DNA from 3 places in the Arthrobacter sp. NicSoilC5 genome. Region 1 is predicted to be linked to each of the others. Evidence: riboswitches for the same ligand, from Rfam matches in the RefSeq annotation. Region 1 holds a riboswitch; each other region holds the start of a gene.
What was found. A riboswitch is a leader RNA that binds a small molecule or an ion and turns the genes downstream of it on or off. The one in region 1 is predicted to bind cyclic di-AMP.
Positions count from the first base shown of each region.

Region 2: linked by a shared signal. The riboswitch ahead of LDO22_RS04110 (LysM domain-containing protein) and the one ahead of LDO22_RS18060 (C40 family peptidase) in region 1 are both predicted to bind cyclic di-AMP.
Region 3: linked by a shared signal. The riboswitch ahead of LDO22_RS17400 (hypothetical protein) and the one ahead of LDO22_RS18060 (C40 family peptidase) in region 1 are both predicted to bind cyclic di-AMP.

Region 1 covers NZ_AP024660.1:3,856,010-3,860,952, reverse strand. The annotation lists gene LDO22_RS18065 (NlpC/P60 family protein) at 1-740, opposite strand, end outside; gene LDO22_RS18060 (C40 family peptidase) at 905-1,585, opposite strand; cyclic di-AMP (ydaO/yuaA leader) riboswitch at 1,656-1,851, opposite strand; gene LDO22_RS18055 (M23 family metallopeptidase) at 1,964-2,785, opposite strand; cyclic di-AMP (ydaO/yuaA leader) riboswitch at 2,796-3,038, opposite strand; gene LDO22_RS18050 (metal-dependent transcriptional regulator) at 3,145-3,846, opposite strand; gene serC (phosphoserine transaminase) at 4,142-4,943, shown strand, end outside.
Region 2 covers NZ_AP024660.1:893,309-898,251, forward strand. The annotation lists gene LDO22_RS04090 (DUF1810 domain-containing protein) at 1-344, opposite strand, end outside; gene LDO22_RS04095 (DNA alkylation repair protein) at 365-895, opposite strand; gene LDO22_RS04100 (TraR/DksA C4-type zinc finger protein) at 892-1,251, opposite strand; gene LDO22_RS04105 (lytic transglycosylase domain-containing protein) at 1,273-2,628, opposite strand; cyclic di-AMP (ydaO/yuaA leader) riboswitch at 2,853-3,052, shown strand; gene LDO22_RS04110 (LysM domain-containing protein) at 3,056-3,901, shown strand; gene LDO22_RS04115 (protein adenylyltransferase SelO) at 4,010-4,943, opposite strand, start outside.
Region 3 covers NZ_AP024660.1:3,699,389-3,704,331, forward strand. The annotation lists gene LDO22_RS17380 (nucleoside deaminase) at 1-335, opposite strand, end outside; gene LDO22_RS17385 (phosphatase PAP2 family protein) at 391-1,215, shown strand; gene upp (uracil phosphoribosyltransferase) at 1,228-1,863, shown strand; gene LDO22_RS17395 (glyoxalase superfamily protein) at 1,908-2,357, shown strand; gene LDO22_RS17400 (hypothetical protein) at 2,576-3,295, opposite strand; cyclic di-AMP (ydaO/yuaA leader) riboswitch at 3,301-3,462, opposite strand; gene LDO22_RS17405 (glycosyltransferase family 39 protein) at 3,704-4,943, opposite strand, start outside.

The DNA.
Region 1 (4,943 bases):
CCGGAACCCACGTTCGCGCTGAAGACCACGGTCTGGTTTCCGTTGTAGCCACCGTGGACGGCCATGCCGTTGCCGGCGTACACAGCGATGTGGGCCATGCCCGAGCCGCCGTTGGCGTAGTAGATAAGGTCGCCCGGCTGCGCTTCGGCTGCACTCACGGTGCGGCCCAGGGACAGGTAACCGGCCGGCCAGTCGTGGAAGTGGATGCCCACGGCGGCCAGGGAGTTGGTCACCAGCATGGTGCAGTCCTGCATGACACCGAGCTGTGCGTAGGCTGCGGACAGGATGGCAGCACCCTTGCCGCTGGCCGAAGCCTGGGCTGCAGGGGCGGCCGGAGCGGCAGCCGTGGCAACCTTGGCGGTGACCTTGGGAGCAGCCGGCTGGGCGGCAGGTGCAGCTTCCTGTACCTGAACCTCGGGCTCAGGCTCGGCGACGGGAGCCGGCGTGGTGGTAACGGCAGGCTTCTCGTAGCTGATGGCAATGGTGGAAGCCGCGGAGATCGGGGCGTCGACGACGGATTCAACTTCCATCTGGGACGCGGGAGCGGAATCGCGCTTGACGTTGGTGTCGGCGGCGTTGGCCGCAATGCCGCTGGTCAGGACCAGGCCGGAAGCAGCAGCGATGACAGCAGCCTGGCGGCCCATGCCACCGGCGTTGTCGCTGACAGCTTTGGCAATGACAGAGATCGAGTTGGTTTTGGTGACCTCGGCGCGGTGCCGTGCGGTAGCACGAGTCGTCATCAGTTCTCTCTTTCGTTTTTCCTTCGAACCGCGTGTAGGCAGGCAAAGGGAAGCTGGATGCGCCGGCATCTTGGGGGTACGCCGGCGCATCCCGAACGGGGATGTGGTTTCTAGCGAAAAAGCTTTGGGCAAAGAAATAGCCCTTGGAGCGTGAAGCCCAAGAACTACTTGTTGAGGTGGTAGTACGACGAGGTACCGGTGGCTGCAGGCGAGTGGAGCAGCGTGCCCTGGGAAGGGTTGAGTGCGCTGACCATCATGCCGTTGCCGACGTAGATGCCCACGTGCGCGCCGCCGTTCTGGACCACAAGATCGCCCGGCTGCGGGGTGGAGGTGGGGGTCATGATGTTCCACGCGTTGGTGCGGGGGATGCTGATGCCGGCCTGGGCGTAGACCCACTGGACGAACCCGGAGCAGTCCCAGCCGGTGACGGGGCTGGTGCCGCCCCAGACGTAGGAGTGGCCAATGCCGGTGTAGGCGATTGCTGCAATACCGGAGGTTGCGGCGGAGACAGTCTCGGCAGCCTTGGCGGCAGGGGCAGCATCCTGGCCTGCGGTGGCAGCGGCGTCGCGCACGGCCGGTGCGGTGGACTGGGGACGCACCGCTTCCACCTTTGGAGCTGCGGTGGTCTTGACGGCGGGACGCTCGAAGGAAACCGTGGCCGTGGGGGCGGCGGTGACGGCGAGGGCCGTTTGGGCCGAACCGGACTCGGTGGATGCGGAGACACCGGCGGTGGTGTCAGCTGCGGTGGCGGGCAGGCCCATGCTCAGGATAAGGCCCGATGCGGCTGCCACAACGGCAGCCTGGCGGCCTACGGTCCCGGCATTTGCACTGACGGCCTTGGACACGGCGTCCAGGGGGTTGGTGCGAACCGTTTGCGCACGGTGGCGCGCAGAATGATGGCGTGAAGACACGAAGGTAGCCTCTCCCAATGCCTGCGAGGTGAGCTGTCGGATTCGGATGGGAGTCACCCGGCCACTCTGCTTCCTGGGAAGCTCATGACTTAACCCCAAGGCCTTCAGGAAATGAAGGCCAAAATTGGTTCCCCCGCCCCTGCCAGACGATGAAATGCGAACGGACCTTGAGCGGTGGCAGAGTTAGGCAATCCACTCAAGAGCGTCAACTTCGGAAAAGTTGACGCGAGTTAGACGGTACAGCAGTTTTGTTTCAATGTCACATTCAGGTCACGGCAGGTCACTGCGATCTGAGAGTGCACACTCATTCGGTTACAGCCAGCCCATGGGATCGACCACTTCGCCGTTGACCTGGACCTCAAAGTGCAGGTGGCAGCCGGTGGAGGCGCCCGTGGTGCCGCTGAGCGCCACGACCTCGCCGCGGGAGACGGTCTGTCCGACCTTGACGTTGAACGACGACAGGTGGTTGTAGGTGGTCTCCAGCCCATTGCCGTGATCGATGACCACCCGGTTCCCACCGCCGTACTGGTGCCAGCCTGCGAAGGTCACGGTGCCGGTTGCGGCCGCCAGGACGGACGTTCCGCACTGCGCCACGAAGTCCTGGCCGCGGTGGAAGTCTCCGGAGCCGCCGGTGATGGGGCTCACCCGGTAGCCAAAGGGCGACGCGGTGGTGAGGGATGCCAGCGGTGCGGCCAGGGTGCCGGCCGAGGCGGCCCGCGTGACGGAGCCGGCGGACTGGGCGCTCAGGAGCTGCTTCAGCTTCCCGTCGGGGTCGGCCTGGGTCACCACTGCCGAGCGGCTGAAGTCGATCTGGGCGCCGATATCAGCGGAAATCTGGGGCTGCGGACTGACGGCGGAAGCTGCCAGTGGCGCGTTGCCGGCGGCATCGGTGGCCATGACGGGGCTGGTGGCGGGCACCGTGACCGTCAGCACCAGACCGGTGGCGGCCAGGGCGATTCCGGCTTTCTGGCCGATGCCGCTGGCGGCGGCAAACTCCGTCACCTGCCGGAACGGACCCCGGCGGCGGCGCGCGTCACGATGCAGATCGCGGGGGCGCTCCGCTGCGACATCTTCGACAACCCGCGGTGCCGAAGGGGGGCCTGCCGCGCGGCGGCGGCCCCGGGAGGTCTGCATGGTCAAGAAGGGTTCCTCTCTGGAAAAGCCTGCGGAGTTAGCTGTCGGATTCGGGTCAGAGAGATCAAAGACCCGGCCCGTCATGGGCAAGCTTCTGCACAGGGGTATTCCCGGAAGAATCCTTCACTGGAGAGGCTTGCTGCTGACGGACTTCACCCCAAGGCAGTCCCCCGCTGCCAATTGTGGTTCCCCCGCCTCTGCCAGTAACGACTCATGCACCCGATCCGCTGGCAGAGCTCGGCTCCGGATCGGGTAACGCTTAAGTATCAACGATTGGTTCCACTATAGGGCCTTAAGACCCTAGGTAACAATTCCGTTATCTTTGCGTGGAAGCGCTTCGCTGGGGTATGAGGCGCGGCTCAGGGCTGGGTGACGGCGACAAAAACATGCGCGGCAACCTCGGGCGGCAGCTCCAGTGCCCCTTCGATTCCGGACACCCGCACGGAGATGTAATCTCCCACGCGTTCCAGCGCAACGGCGGCGCCGGGCCGGATCCCGCCTTCGTCCAGCTGCGCCAGCAGTTCGGGCTCCACCTGGATGGGTTCGGCCAGCCGGCTGATGGTCACGGCAGAGGCGGGGCCGTAGCCCTTCATGGCCTCCACCAGGCTGATGACCGCGTCGGCGAAGCCGGTGGCCGGCTGTCCGCCCAGGGCGGCGAGGCCGGGGATCGGGTTGCCGTAGGGCGATTCGGTGGGGTGGTCCAGCATCTCGTAGATGCGCCGCTCAACGCGCTCGCTCATGACGTGTTCCCAGCGGCAGGCTTCGTCGTGCACGTAGGCCCAGTCCAAACCGATGACGTCAGCCAGCAGGCGTTCGGCCAGCCGGTGCTTGCGCATGACCTCGGTGGCCCGCTTGCGGCCCGTGTCCGTAAGTTCCAGGTGCCTGTCGCCGGAGACGACGACGAGTCCGTCGCGTTCCATCCTGCCGATGGTCTGGGACACCGTGGGGCCGGAGTGGCGCAGACGCTCGGCGATACGGGCCCGAAGGGCAACGATGTTTTCTTCCTCAAGCTCCAGGATGGTCCTGAGGTACATCTCCGTAGTGTCGATCAGATCCGTCATCCAGCTCAGCTCCTCGAGCGCAGTACCTTGCGTTGTCCCACCGTACCGCTCTGTTCCCGCGAGGTAGTCCGGGGGCTAGCTTAGCCTATTTTGACTTTGTCCGAATAGCTGCCCCCTGCGCAGCCACCCTGGACGGGACCGTCTCATTGTCTGGACTTTGCCCCCTCCGGCTCCCGCACCCACTGCCCTTCAGGCAGAATGGAACAGGCCTGCCGCGCAGCCACCGCGCACTGCCGGCCACCCCTTACCCGCCCGTCCGGACCAAAGTTTTCGTCCCCGCCGAATTGGAGCACCTGTGAGCGACACCAGCATCACGATCCCCGCCGACCTCCTGCCCAAGGACGGGCGGTTCGGCGCCGGCCCGTCAAAGGTCCGCCAGGAACAGATTGATGCCCTGGCAGCAGCGTCCAAGACCATCCTCGGCACCTCGCACCGGCAGGCGCCGGTCAAGAACCTGGTCGGATCCGTCCGCGACGGCCTGAGCCAGTTCTTCCGTGCCCCGGAGGGGTATGAGGTGGTCCTCGGCGTTGGCGGCTCCACGGCGTTCTGGGACATCGCAAGCTTTGGCCTGGTGGAGAAGAAGGCCCAGCACCTCTCCTTCGGTGAATTCGGGTCAAAGTTCGCCGCAGCCACCAACAAGGCGCCCTTCCTGGAGTCCTCCTCGATTATCAAGTCCGAGCCCGGCACCCGTCCGGCGGCGCAGGCCGAGGCCAGCGTGGACGTCTATGCCTGGCCGCAGAATGAGACCTCCACCGGTGTGGCGGCGCCGGTCACGCGCGTCTCCGGGGCCGACGAGGGATCGCTGGTGCTGGTGGACGCCACCTCGGCGGCCGGCGGCCTGGACGTGGACGTTGCCCAGAGCGACGTCTACTACTTCGCCCCGCAAAAGAACTTCGCCTCCGACGGCGGCCTCTGGCTTGGCCTGTTCTCCCCCGCCGCCATCGACCGTGCCGCGCGGATCAAGGCCAGCGGCCGGTGGATCCCGGATTTCCTGGACCTCCAGACCGCCATCGACAACTCCCGCCTGAACCAGACGTACAACACGCCTTCGCTGTCCACGCTGGTCACCCTGGACGCCCAGGTCCAGTGGCTGAACT
Region 2 (4,943 bases), 1.7 Mb from region 1:
GCCGCCCGGAGGAACAGTGTCATGCTGGAGCGGAGTTTCCTGGCGTCGATTCCGCCGAAAATGTCTTCGGCCGACTGGTCGGCGTGGTTTGCCAGGACCAGCGCGCACTCCAGGAGCCGCGGACCCAGCACCTCGTGGTCCAGGTAGGCGCGGGCCTCCGCCAGCGAGGAAATGGCGTACTTGCGGGACGTGTCGCTCTGTCCCAGCCCGGCAATCTGCGGGAAGACAAACCACATCCAGTGCCCGGACTTCCTGCCGACCTGCAGCTCGCCCAGCGCCTGCTCATAGGTTCCGCCGGTGTTTTGGGCGGCAACAAAACGCTCAAGGTCAAACGGTTCATTCATGTGGATCTCCTCGGTACGTTTCAAATGGACAAGTGTTTTTCAAGGGCGCCGGCCGCCGCCCGCAGCTGCGGGTCGGGGTCTTCCCGCCACCGCGCCAGGACAACACCTGCCCGCTGCCGCTCGCGCTCCCCCAGCCCCGCCAGCAACGGGACCAGGACGTCGGTAAGAAGGGGCCCGGTCAGGTCCGCCGCCTGCGCGGAGCGAAGGAAGCCCTCCAGCCGGGTCAGGTCAGAGTGACGGAGCAGCCGCAACCGTGACTGCAGCAGCACCACCGCTGCCAGGCGGCGCTCGAACACCGGCCGGGAACCGGGCCGCGGCTGACCCCACAGGGCGGAGGCCAGCATGACCGTGCCGTCATGGTCCAGGTCCTTGAACTTCCGCAGCGCATCACGCACGGTCCCGCGGACGGCCCCCACAGACGAACCATAAGAGGCCAGTACCCCGCCCAGCCGGGCGCCGACGTCGTCCGCACGATACCAGGCGCCCTCGTTCTGCAGGGTCCGGTCCACGAAATCCGCCGCCGCGGACACAACGTCCGCCGTACCGGTCACAGTCCGCGCCCGGACGCCGCGTGCCGGATGCAGTACGGGGTCCAGGGGCGGGCTTCAAGCCTGCCCTCGGCGATGGGCTCCCCGCAGACGGCGCAGGTTCCATAGGTCCCCGCCGCCAGCCGGGCAAGGGCCGCCTCAATCTGGTCCAGGCCCGCCGAACTCTGTTTCAGGAGCGCGGAGGCCTGTGAGAGTTCGAAGGCGATGGTGGCACCCTCGGGATCGTGCTCGTCGTCGACGTTGGAATCCTGGCGCGCCGAGTTTGCTGCCTCGATGTCCGCCCGCAGCGCCGGCAATAGTGCCAGGCGCCGCGCCCGCTCCTCTTCGAGCAGCGCACGGAACCGTTCGAAATCTGGCATGTTGACAGCCTAACGCGTCAGTCAGTACCAGTTCAGGGATACGGAGTGGTTCCAGGCCGCGCACGGGGAACCGTAGCGGTCGCGGATGTAGCCCAGGCCCCATTCGATCTGGGTGCGGTAGCTGGTGAGCCAGTCACCGCCGGCGCTGGCGTACTTCCCCGGGGGCAGGGCCTGCGGAATCCCATAGGCTCCGGAATAGGCGTTGGTGGCGGTGGTCAGCCAGTTGGACTCCTTGGTCCACAGCTGGGCCAGGCACAGGAACTGGTCCTGGCCCCACCCGTAGGCGGGCAGGCGTCCGGACGCGTAGCTTTTGGCCCCGGCGGGGTCGTTCACCGCACCGCCGGGAACAGAAGGCACGACGACGGCGGGAGGGCTTGGCGGGGCCGGTGCCGGGTCTTCCGGAGCGGGAGGGCCGGGGTTGCTGACGCCGGGATTGCTGACGGCGCCGGGGGCCGGACCGGGTTGGGCCGGATTGGCCTGGCCAGGGTCGGCAGCGGGTGCGGGCGCCTTTGGCTGCCGGGCTGCCACTGCGGCCGCCCTGGCTGCAGCCTCCGCCTGCCCGCGGGCCTGCTCCTCAGCGGCGGCACGTTTGGCCGCCTGGGCCGCCTCGTAGGCGGCCAGTGCGGCCTGGCCCTGGCGGTACTCACCCTCCATGGCCGCCGTCGTACCTTTCAGGGTGGCGAGCTGGGCGGTCAGCTCGCTGCCGTGCCGCTGCTCCTCTGCGACGCGCCGGGCCAGCGAATCCTGGGCGGAACGTGCGGCGTCCAGTTTTGCTTTCGCTTCCCCGGACAGGCGTTCCCGCTCGCTCCTGGCGGCTTTTTCCTGTTCGGTGAGGGCGGTGGCCGTCTTTTCGGCGGCGGCAGCATTGGCGACCAGGGTGGCAGTCTTGTCGCCCACGAGCTTGACCAGGTTGAGCCCCTGGACGCTGTTGGTTTCCAGGGCGTCCAGCGCGACGAAGAATCCTGCATTGGTACCGCCGGTCTTGTAGGACTGGACGGCCAGGGCACCGATGTCCTTCCGGTGCCGGGCCAGCTCCGCGTTGGCACGGGCAGCGTGGGCGGACAGGGTATCCAGGCGGGAGGTGGCTGCCTGCAGCGCGGCGTCTGCGGCGGCATAGTCGGCGGCCGAGCGCACGGCCATCCCGCCTGCTGCCTCCGAATCCGCCTCAAGGTCCGTCAGGAGTCCATTAATGGTGGCGATTTCTGCGGCTTTTGCCGCTTCGGACGATTTCGCCTCCTGCACGTCCGCCCAGGAGGGATACCCGCCGGGCGGTGGCGGCTCGTCGGCCGCCGCCGGCAGCATGGTGCCTGCGGCCAGGGCAAGGGCCAGGAGGCCTCCCTGCCAAGGGAGCCTCGCGATGGTCACGAACAGGGGCATAGTCCGGAAGCTTACCGCCGGATTCCCGCGCAACGCAGGCTGCTGTTTCCACATTGTTACCGTGCTCAACAGGAAAAGTATCAGCAGAGGTCCGCCCAGGAACGCCCTGGAATGTCCAGACGTTTGCGCAATGCGAGAGAAGAACCTCGTATGTTATCCAAATGTGACAATTGCGATGCACCTGGGTTATGGTCGACTGGTGTCCCTCTCAGACGGGACATTCCCGTCAGCATGCCGAGCCCTGCCGCTGATCATGGGATCCAACCGCTCCAGTTGGCAGGGACGGGGGAACCAAGTTTCCACGGCCATATTGTGGCCTAGGGGTTAAGTCGAATGCGCTTCCGCCTACCGCGGAGCCGCTTCCGGCCGGGTATCTCCAGCCCGAACCCGACAGCTCACCCCGCAGGCATGGGAGAGGCGATCAACCGTGTCAAAAAATTCCATTTCAGCCCGTCACCGCGCGACTCCGGCCCGCTCCATTGTGCTCGAGGGCCTCGCCGTAACAGCAAAATCCCAAGCCCGCTCGCTGGGCCGCCCGGCGCTCGCCGTTGCTGCAGCGTCCGGCATTGCCTTCGGAGTCGGCGCCCCGGCCCATGCAGGTGTATCCGGCCCGGACACCACTGAGCAGACCAGCGTCCAGGCCACCTCGGCACCCGCTGCCCCGGCCGCAGCCCCCGCTGCAGCAGCAGGCAACGTCCACACCGTCGTTTCCGGCGACACCCTTGGCGCCATCGCTTCAGCCTACGGCGTCAGCCTCAATGACGTGCTGTCCGCCAACGGCCTGGGACTGTCCTCGATCATCTACCCGGGCGACCAGATCCAGATTCCGGGCGCAGGCTACACCGCAGCCCCGGCGCCGGCCCCTGCAGCAGCACCCGTGCAGGCCGCAGCCGCCACCGCTCCGGCGAACACCGGCATGAACATGTCTTACGCCTCGGCAACCCCCGTGGCATCAACCACCGGCACCGGCACCGGCGCAGCGATCCTCGCCTCGGCCTACGGCCAGCTGGGCGTCAAGCAGGATTGCACCGCCATGGTCGAGAAGGCGCTGCGTTCCGTCGGCAAGTCCGTGGGCGACCTGGCCCCCACCCAGTTCTTCCAGTACGGCACCGTTGTAGGCGCTCCCGCCCCCGGCGACCTGATCATCACCTCCGGCCACGTGGGCGTTTACGCAGGCAACGGCCAGGTTGTCAGCGGCGGCGTCAACGGCTTCGACACGCAGGTGCACTCCATCAGCTGGCTCGGCGGCTACTCCGCTGTGCGCGTAGCCTAGTCTTCGCACTGTCCGGTGCCCTTGGCGGCCCCGGACGAAGCAGGAGGGTGGCAGCCGGGAATACCGGTTGCCACCCTCCTGTCGTTTTGCCCCCGCGGCCCGCTGCGGTCAGGTGCCGCAGAAGGTCATGTAGCTGCCGAAGTCGTCGGGCGCCCCCTGCAGGTAGCGTTCCAGGCCGGGCCGCTCGGTGAAGGGGGCGCTGACCGCCTCCAGCAGTTGCTGCAGTGGAGCCAGGTTTCCGGCGGTGGCAGCGGACAGCGCCTCTTCCACCAGGTGGTTCCGCGGAATGTAGGCCGGGTTCACGCTGTCCATCAGCTCCGGGTCAGGTTGCAGCGCCTGCCACCGGTCCAGCCAGGCATCGAGGGCGGCCAGGTCGAGGACCATGCCGCGCACGGGACGAAGGTCCCCGCGGGCCGCTTTGCCCAGGTTGCGGAAGAACAGGGTGTAGTCCACGGGTCCGTCCTTAAGAAGGTCGAGGACATCATCCACCAGGGCCCCGGCGCCGTTTTCATCGACGCTGTCCAGTCCCAGCTTGGCCGTAATCCCGCGGGTCCATGCCTGGCTGTAGTGGCCCCGGAAACTGCCCAGGACCTCCACTGCCGGGGCCACGGCCTTCTCCTGGTCCTTGTCAATCAGCGGCAGCATGGCCTCGGCGAGCCGGGCCAGGTTCCATTCGGCCAGGACAGGCTGGTTGGCATAGGCATAGCGTCCGCCGACGTCAATGGAACTGTAAACGGCGGCCGGGTTGAAGGCATCCATGAACGCGCACGGGCCGTAGTCGATGGTTTCCCCGGAGATGGTCATGTTGTCCGTGTTCATGACCCCGTGTACGAAGCCAACGAGCATCCACCGGGCCACCAGCTCCGCCTGGGCGGAGACGACCGCCGCGAACAGCGCAAGGTAGGGGTTGTCGGCATCCGCCGCGTGGGGGTAGTGCCTGCCGATGGCGTGGTCCGCCAGCCGCTTCAGGAGGTCCATATTTTCGGTGGCGCGGGCGTACTGGAAGCTGCCGACGCGCAAATGGCTGCCCGCAACCCGCGCC
Region 3 (4,943 bases), 160 kb from region 1:
GGGATCCGGGCCAGGACAATCGCTCCGGCACACATCGCGCAGGGTTCCAGCGTGACCACCAGCGTGCAGTCGGACAACCGCCACCCGTCGCCGCGGCCGCCGTCGAGCCGTGCCCGTTCCTGCAGCCGTGCCGCCGCTTCACGGATGGCTACCACCTCGGCATGGGCCGTAGGGTCGCCCAGTTCCTCCCGCTGGTTCCGGCCGGAACCCAGCACCCCGCCGTCGGGCCCTATCACCACGGCGCCGATGGGAACATCCTCCGTGGCGAGTGCCCTGCGGGCTTCCGCCAAGGCAAGGCCCATCCAGGCATCATGTTTCTTTTCGGGCAACGGCATGGCTCAATGATAGTTTCGGGGATACTCAGGTTACTTACGGATGCCGGGAGGCACCATGGACACTCTTCGGGATCGGCTAGGTCTCTGGTTCAAACCTTACGCGGCGCTCGTCCTCACCATCCTTGTGGGCGGCGTCATCATCGTGTCCCTGGCACTGCTGGGTGCCGAGGTGTACGACAACGTGGTGGATTCTGCCGGCCTGGCCAACCTGGACAAGCCTGCCCTGGCCCTGGCCGAGAGCCTGCGCAGCCCCGGACTTGATGCGTTCGTTACTGGCTTCACCAACATCGGCGGCGGCATCGGCATGCCCATCCTTGCCAGTATCCTGACCGCCTGGCTGACGTTCCTCAGCCGGAACTGGCGCCCGCTCGTCCTGATCGGCGGTGCGGCGGGGGTCTCCATCATGGCCACCACCTTTGGCAAGAAACTGGTGGGCCGCACCCGCCCGGACCATGCGGACGCGGTGCCCCCCTACGAGGATTCACCCTCCTTCCCCAGCGGCCACACCCTGAATACCACCGTGGTGATCAGCCTGGTGGTCTACCTCGTCTGCCTCCAGTTCAACACCATGCTGGTGCGCGTCACCGCCATCACGGCCGGCGCGCTTTTCATCATCGCCATGGGGCTCAGCCGCGTCTTCCTAGGCCACCACTGGCTGACGGACGTCATGGCAGGGTGGCTGCTGGGCCTCACCTGGGTGGGCGTCGTGATACTGGCCCACAGGCTGTTCCACCTGGTCCGCAGGCGGGAGCACGCCGGTGCGGCTCCGTCGTTCGACCGTCCGATCGTCCGTGACGTGGTGGCAGAGGAAGTGCACCACCACGGCGGGGACGGCAAGGAGCATGCCCACGGCAGCCACAACAAGGACACCGCCGGATGATAGTTTTGGGGGATGCGTACTCTCGTTGTTGACCACCCCCTGGTCGCCCACAAGCTCACCGTCCTGCGGGACAAGAACACGCCGTCGCCGGTCTTCCGCCAGCTGACGGAAGAGCTGGTGACCCTGCTGGCCTACGAAGCCACGCGGGAGGTCCGCACGGAGCCCGTCACCATCGAAACCCCCGTCAGCACCACCATTGGCACGGCGTTCACCAAGCCCACCCCGCTGGTAGTCCCCATCCTGCGCGCAGGCCTGGGCATGCTGGAGGGCATGACCAAGCTGGTCCCCACCGCCGAGGTTGGCTTCCTGGGCATGGCCCGGGACGAGGAGACGCTGGACATCATCACCTACGCGGAGCGCCTGCCGGAGGACCTGACCGGCCGCCAGGTATTCGTCCTGGACCCCATGCTGGCCACCGGCGGCACTCTGCGCGAGGCCATCAAGTTCCTCTTCAAGCGGGGCGCGTCCGACGTCACCTGCATCTGCCTGCTGGCGGCCCCGGAGGGCCTGGCCAAGCTGGAGGAGGAACTGGGCGACGCGAACGTGCACATCGTCCTGGCCTCCATCGACGAGAAGCTCAACGAGAAGTCCTACATCGTTCCCGGCCTGGGCGATGCCGGCGACCGCCTGTACGGCATCGCAGGGTAGCCTTCCCCCTTTTCCGGCAGGATCACCGCCGCTAGCCTGTGCGGATGGACTGGAAACTCGAACTTGTCTTTGTCCCCGTGTCCGACGTCGACCGCGCCAAGGATTTCTACGTCAACAGGGTGGGCTTCAACGCCGACTATGACGAGCGGCCTTCGGACGACATCCGCTTTGTGCAGCTGACGCCGCCCGGATCCGCCTGCTCCATCTGTTTGGGGGAGGGGCTGGTGGACGCAACTCCGGGCACGGGGTCAAACCTGCAGCTGGTGGTGGACGACATCCAGGCCGCACACGACCACCTGAAGAACAACGGTGTGGACGTCAGTGATATCGAAGTGCTGCCGTGGGGCCACTTCGTGTACTTCGCCGATCCGGACGGCAACAAGTGGTCCGTCCAGTACATCCCGTGGCGGAACGCCGGGCCGGACGCAACCGAAAGCACCGCAATCACAGGCTCCGCAACCCCAACCACCGCGACCCTAACGTCCGCACCATAGGGCACTGCAGCTCAACCCGGGGTTAAGACAGCAGGGGGTTAAAACACCACTGCCCGCATCCGTTTGGATGCGGGCAGTGGTGATGCTGCAATGCTCTGCTGTGCCCCTGCCCAAGGCGTACGACGGCGGAGAGCAGGGACGCGCCGTCGGCCGCGGTCAATGCAGGGCAGGCTCCGCGGAGGGTGGTCCTTCGACGCGCAGCCGCAGGGGAGCGGTGCCTAGTACCAGTTGTGCGCCAGGTGGAAGTTCAGTGCGCCGCAGGGGGACTGGTAGCTCTTCTTGATGTAATCCAGGCCCCAGTTGATCTGGGTGCGGTAGTTGGTGAGGTAGTCCGCGCCGGAGCTGGCCATCTTCTCGGCCGGGAGGGACTGGACGATTCCGTACGCCCCGCTGCTGGGATTGGTGGCCGTGGTGGTCCAGTCGGATTCCTTGGTCCACAGGGTCTGCAGGCACTGCATCTGGTCCGGTCCCCAGCCGAATGTGGCCAGCTGGCTGGCGGCGTAGGCCTGGGCGCCAGCGGGGTCGTTGACCGCGACGGCGGGTGCCGGCTCAGGAGCCGGGGCGGGCTCGGGTGCAGGTGCCGGTGCAGGCGCTGGCGCGGCCGGCGCGGGGGCGGCGGGTGCCGGGGCCGCGGGAGCGGGCTCCGCCGCCTGGGGCGCCACTGCGATTGCGGCGGGAGCGGGGCTCTCCACCGGGTTGGAGCGGATCTCGCTCTTCTCGATGCTCATCTGGGCATCGGACGCTGCCTGGGTTGCCTGGGTCGATGACACCGGGGCCATGCTGCTGGTGGCCTGGCCGGCTGCGCCGACCCCAACCAGCACCGCGCAGGATACTGCGAGGATTCCGGCCCTGCGGCCGAGGGTGGTTTTCTTTGCCTGCTGCGTGGCCTTATGTTTAGCCTTGGCATGCAGGCGTGCTTCTGCCGTGTTTTTGGACATGATTGATCGCCTCTCACACCTGCGGAGTTAGCTGTCGGGTTCGGATGAGGGCATCCGGCCGTACGGAAAAATCACGTACTGGCTTAACCCCAAGGGCAATCATTGCCCGGGACGGTGGGTCCCCCGCCTCTGCCGTTGCTCAATCGGAAATCCGGGGAAGCGGCAGAGCTTGGCGTCAACCCGGGATATGCGGCCCGAACGGGGACCGCACCCAATCGACGGTACAGGAAGATTAAATGAAAGTCACATTTAGGTAACGGAAGTCACGGCCGGCAGCGCGTCGGGTTGTCTGACTGCGCCGGGAGTATCCCCGTAATGGACTGCCGGGCCCCCGGGCACCATTCACCCCGGGCACTCGCGTGCCAGAGCATCATGCAGCCCAAGGCCGGGTCCCCGGGGCGTCCTCCGCTAGTGGCCGGTCAGTTCGTAGACCGTAGTGCCGCCCATGATCTGCGACGTGAAATTGGCTGCCACCCACTCCGCGATCCGGGTGGCAGCGTCCGAACCGGTGGTGGAGCGCATGGCTCCGCCACCGATAAAGTAATGGATCTCTCCCCGGGCTACCAGGTCCTGGAACTGCGCCAACGTGGGGGAGGGGTCGGTGCCGTTGAAGCCGCCCACCGCCATGACCGGCAGCTCCGTTGCCAGTTGGTAACCTGCGGCGTTGTTGGAGCCCACCACGGCCGCGGCCCACGTGTAGCTTGAGGCGCTGCTCTTGAGCGCGGCGACCAGGTCAGCCGACGGCGTGGGCGCACCCAGGAGGCCACCCACGCCACCCCCGCGGCCACCCGCGAAGCCCGCGCCGCCCTGGGCGTTCGGCTGCCGGAAGCCCTGCCCCGCACTGCCCGGGTTTGTGTTGCCTTGCCCCGCAATACCTGAACCGCCGGTGCTGTTCGGGCCGGACCCGTTCCGGCTGTTCCGGACGCCGGCGGGAGCACCACCTGGCCCAACGCCGAAGCCGGCCGTGGGGCCGGCACTGACGATTGCCCCGCTGTGCGGTGTGGAGGCCGTGGAGATGGAGTAGGCCAGCGGTCCGGCGAGCGACGCCGTGATGGCCAGGGCCGCCGTCGCCCGCTGCACCGAACGCATACCCAGGAACTTGCTGAAACCGGCTCCTACTGCCCCGGCCAGCCCGCCTGCAAGGACCACCCAGCGCAGCCACGGACCGTAGGCCGAGGTGGTGCCCAGCAGGGAGAACGCCGTCAGGGCTGCCGCGGCCACTGCGGCCCCGAGCACGATTGCGGCGGCCGCCTGCTGCCTGTGCTGCCACAGCAGGACTGCGCCCAGGCCGGTCAGCCCGGCGATGCCCGGCGCCAGCGCCACGGCGTAGTAGGGGTGGATGATGCCCGCCATGAAGCTGAACACCAGGCCGGTCACCAGCACCCAGGAGCCCCAGACCAGCACGGACGCGCGCACCGGATCCGTCCGCGGTGCCCGCCGGCCGACCCACAGCAGGCCGGCCGCAAGGATCAGGGCGGAAGGCAGCAGCCAGGCGATCTGGCCACCGAACTCGTTGTTGAACATCCGGAACAGGCCGGGAACGCCCCAGCCGTTGCCGCCGCCCACGCTGCCCGTTTCGTCGCCCGTCAGCCTGCCCAGTCCGTTGTAGCCGAGGGTCAGCTCCAGGATGGAGTTGTCCTGCGAACCG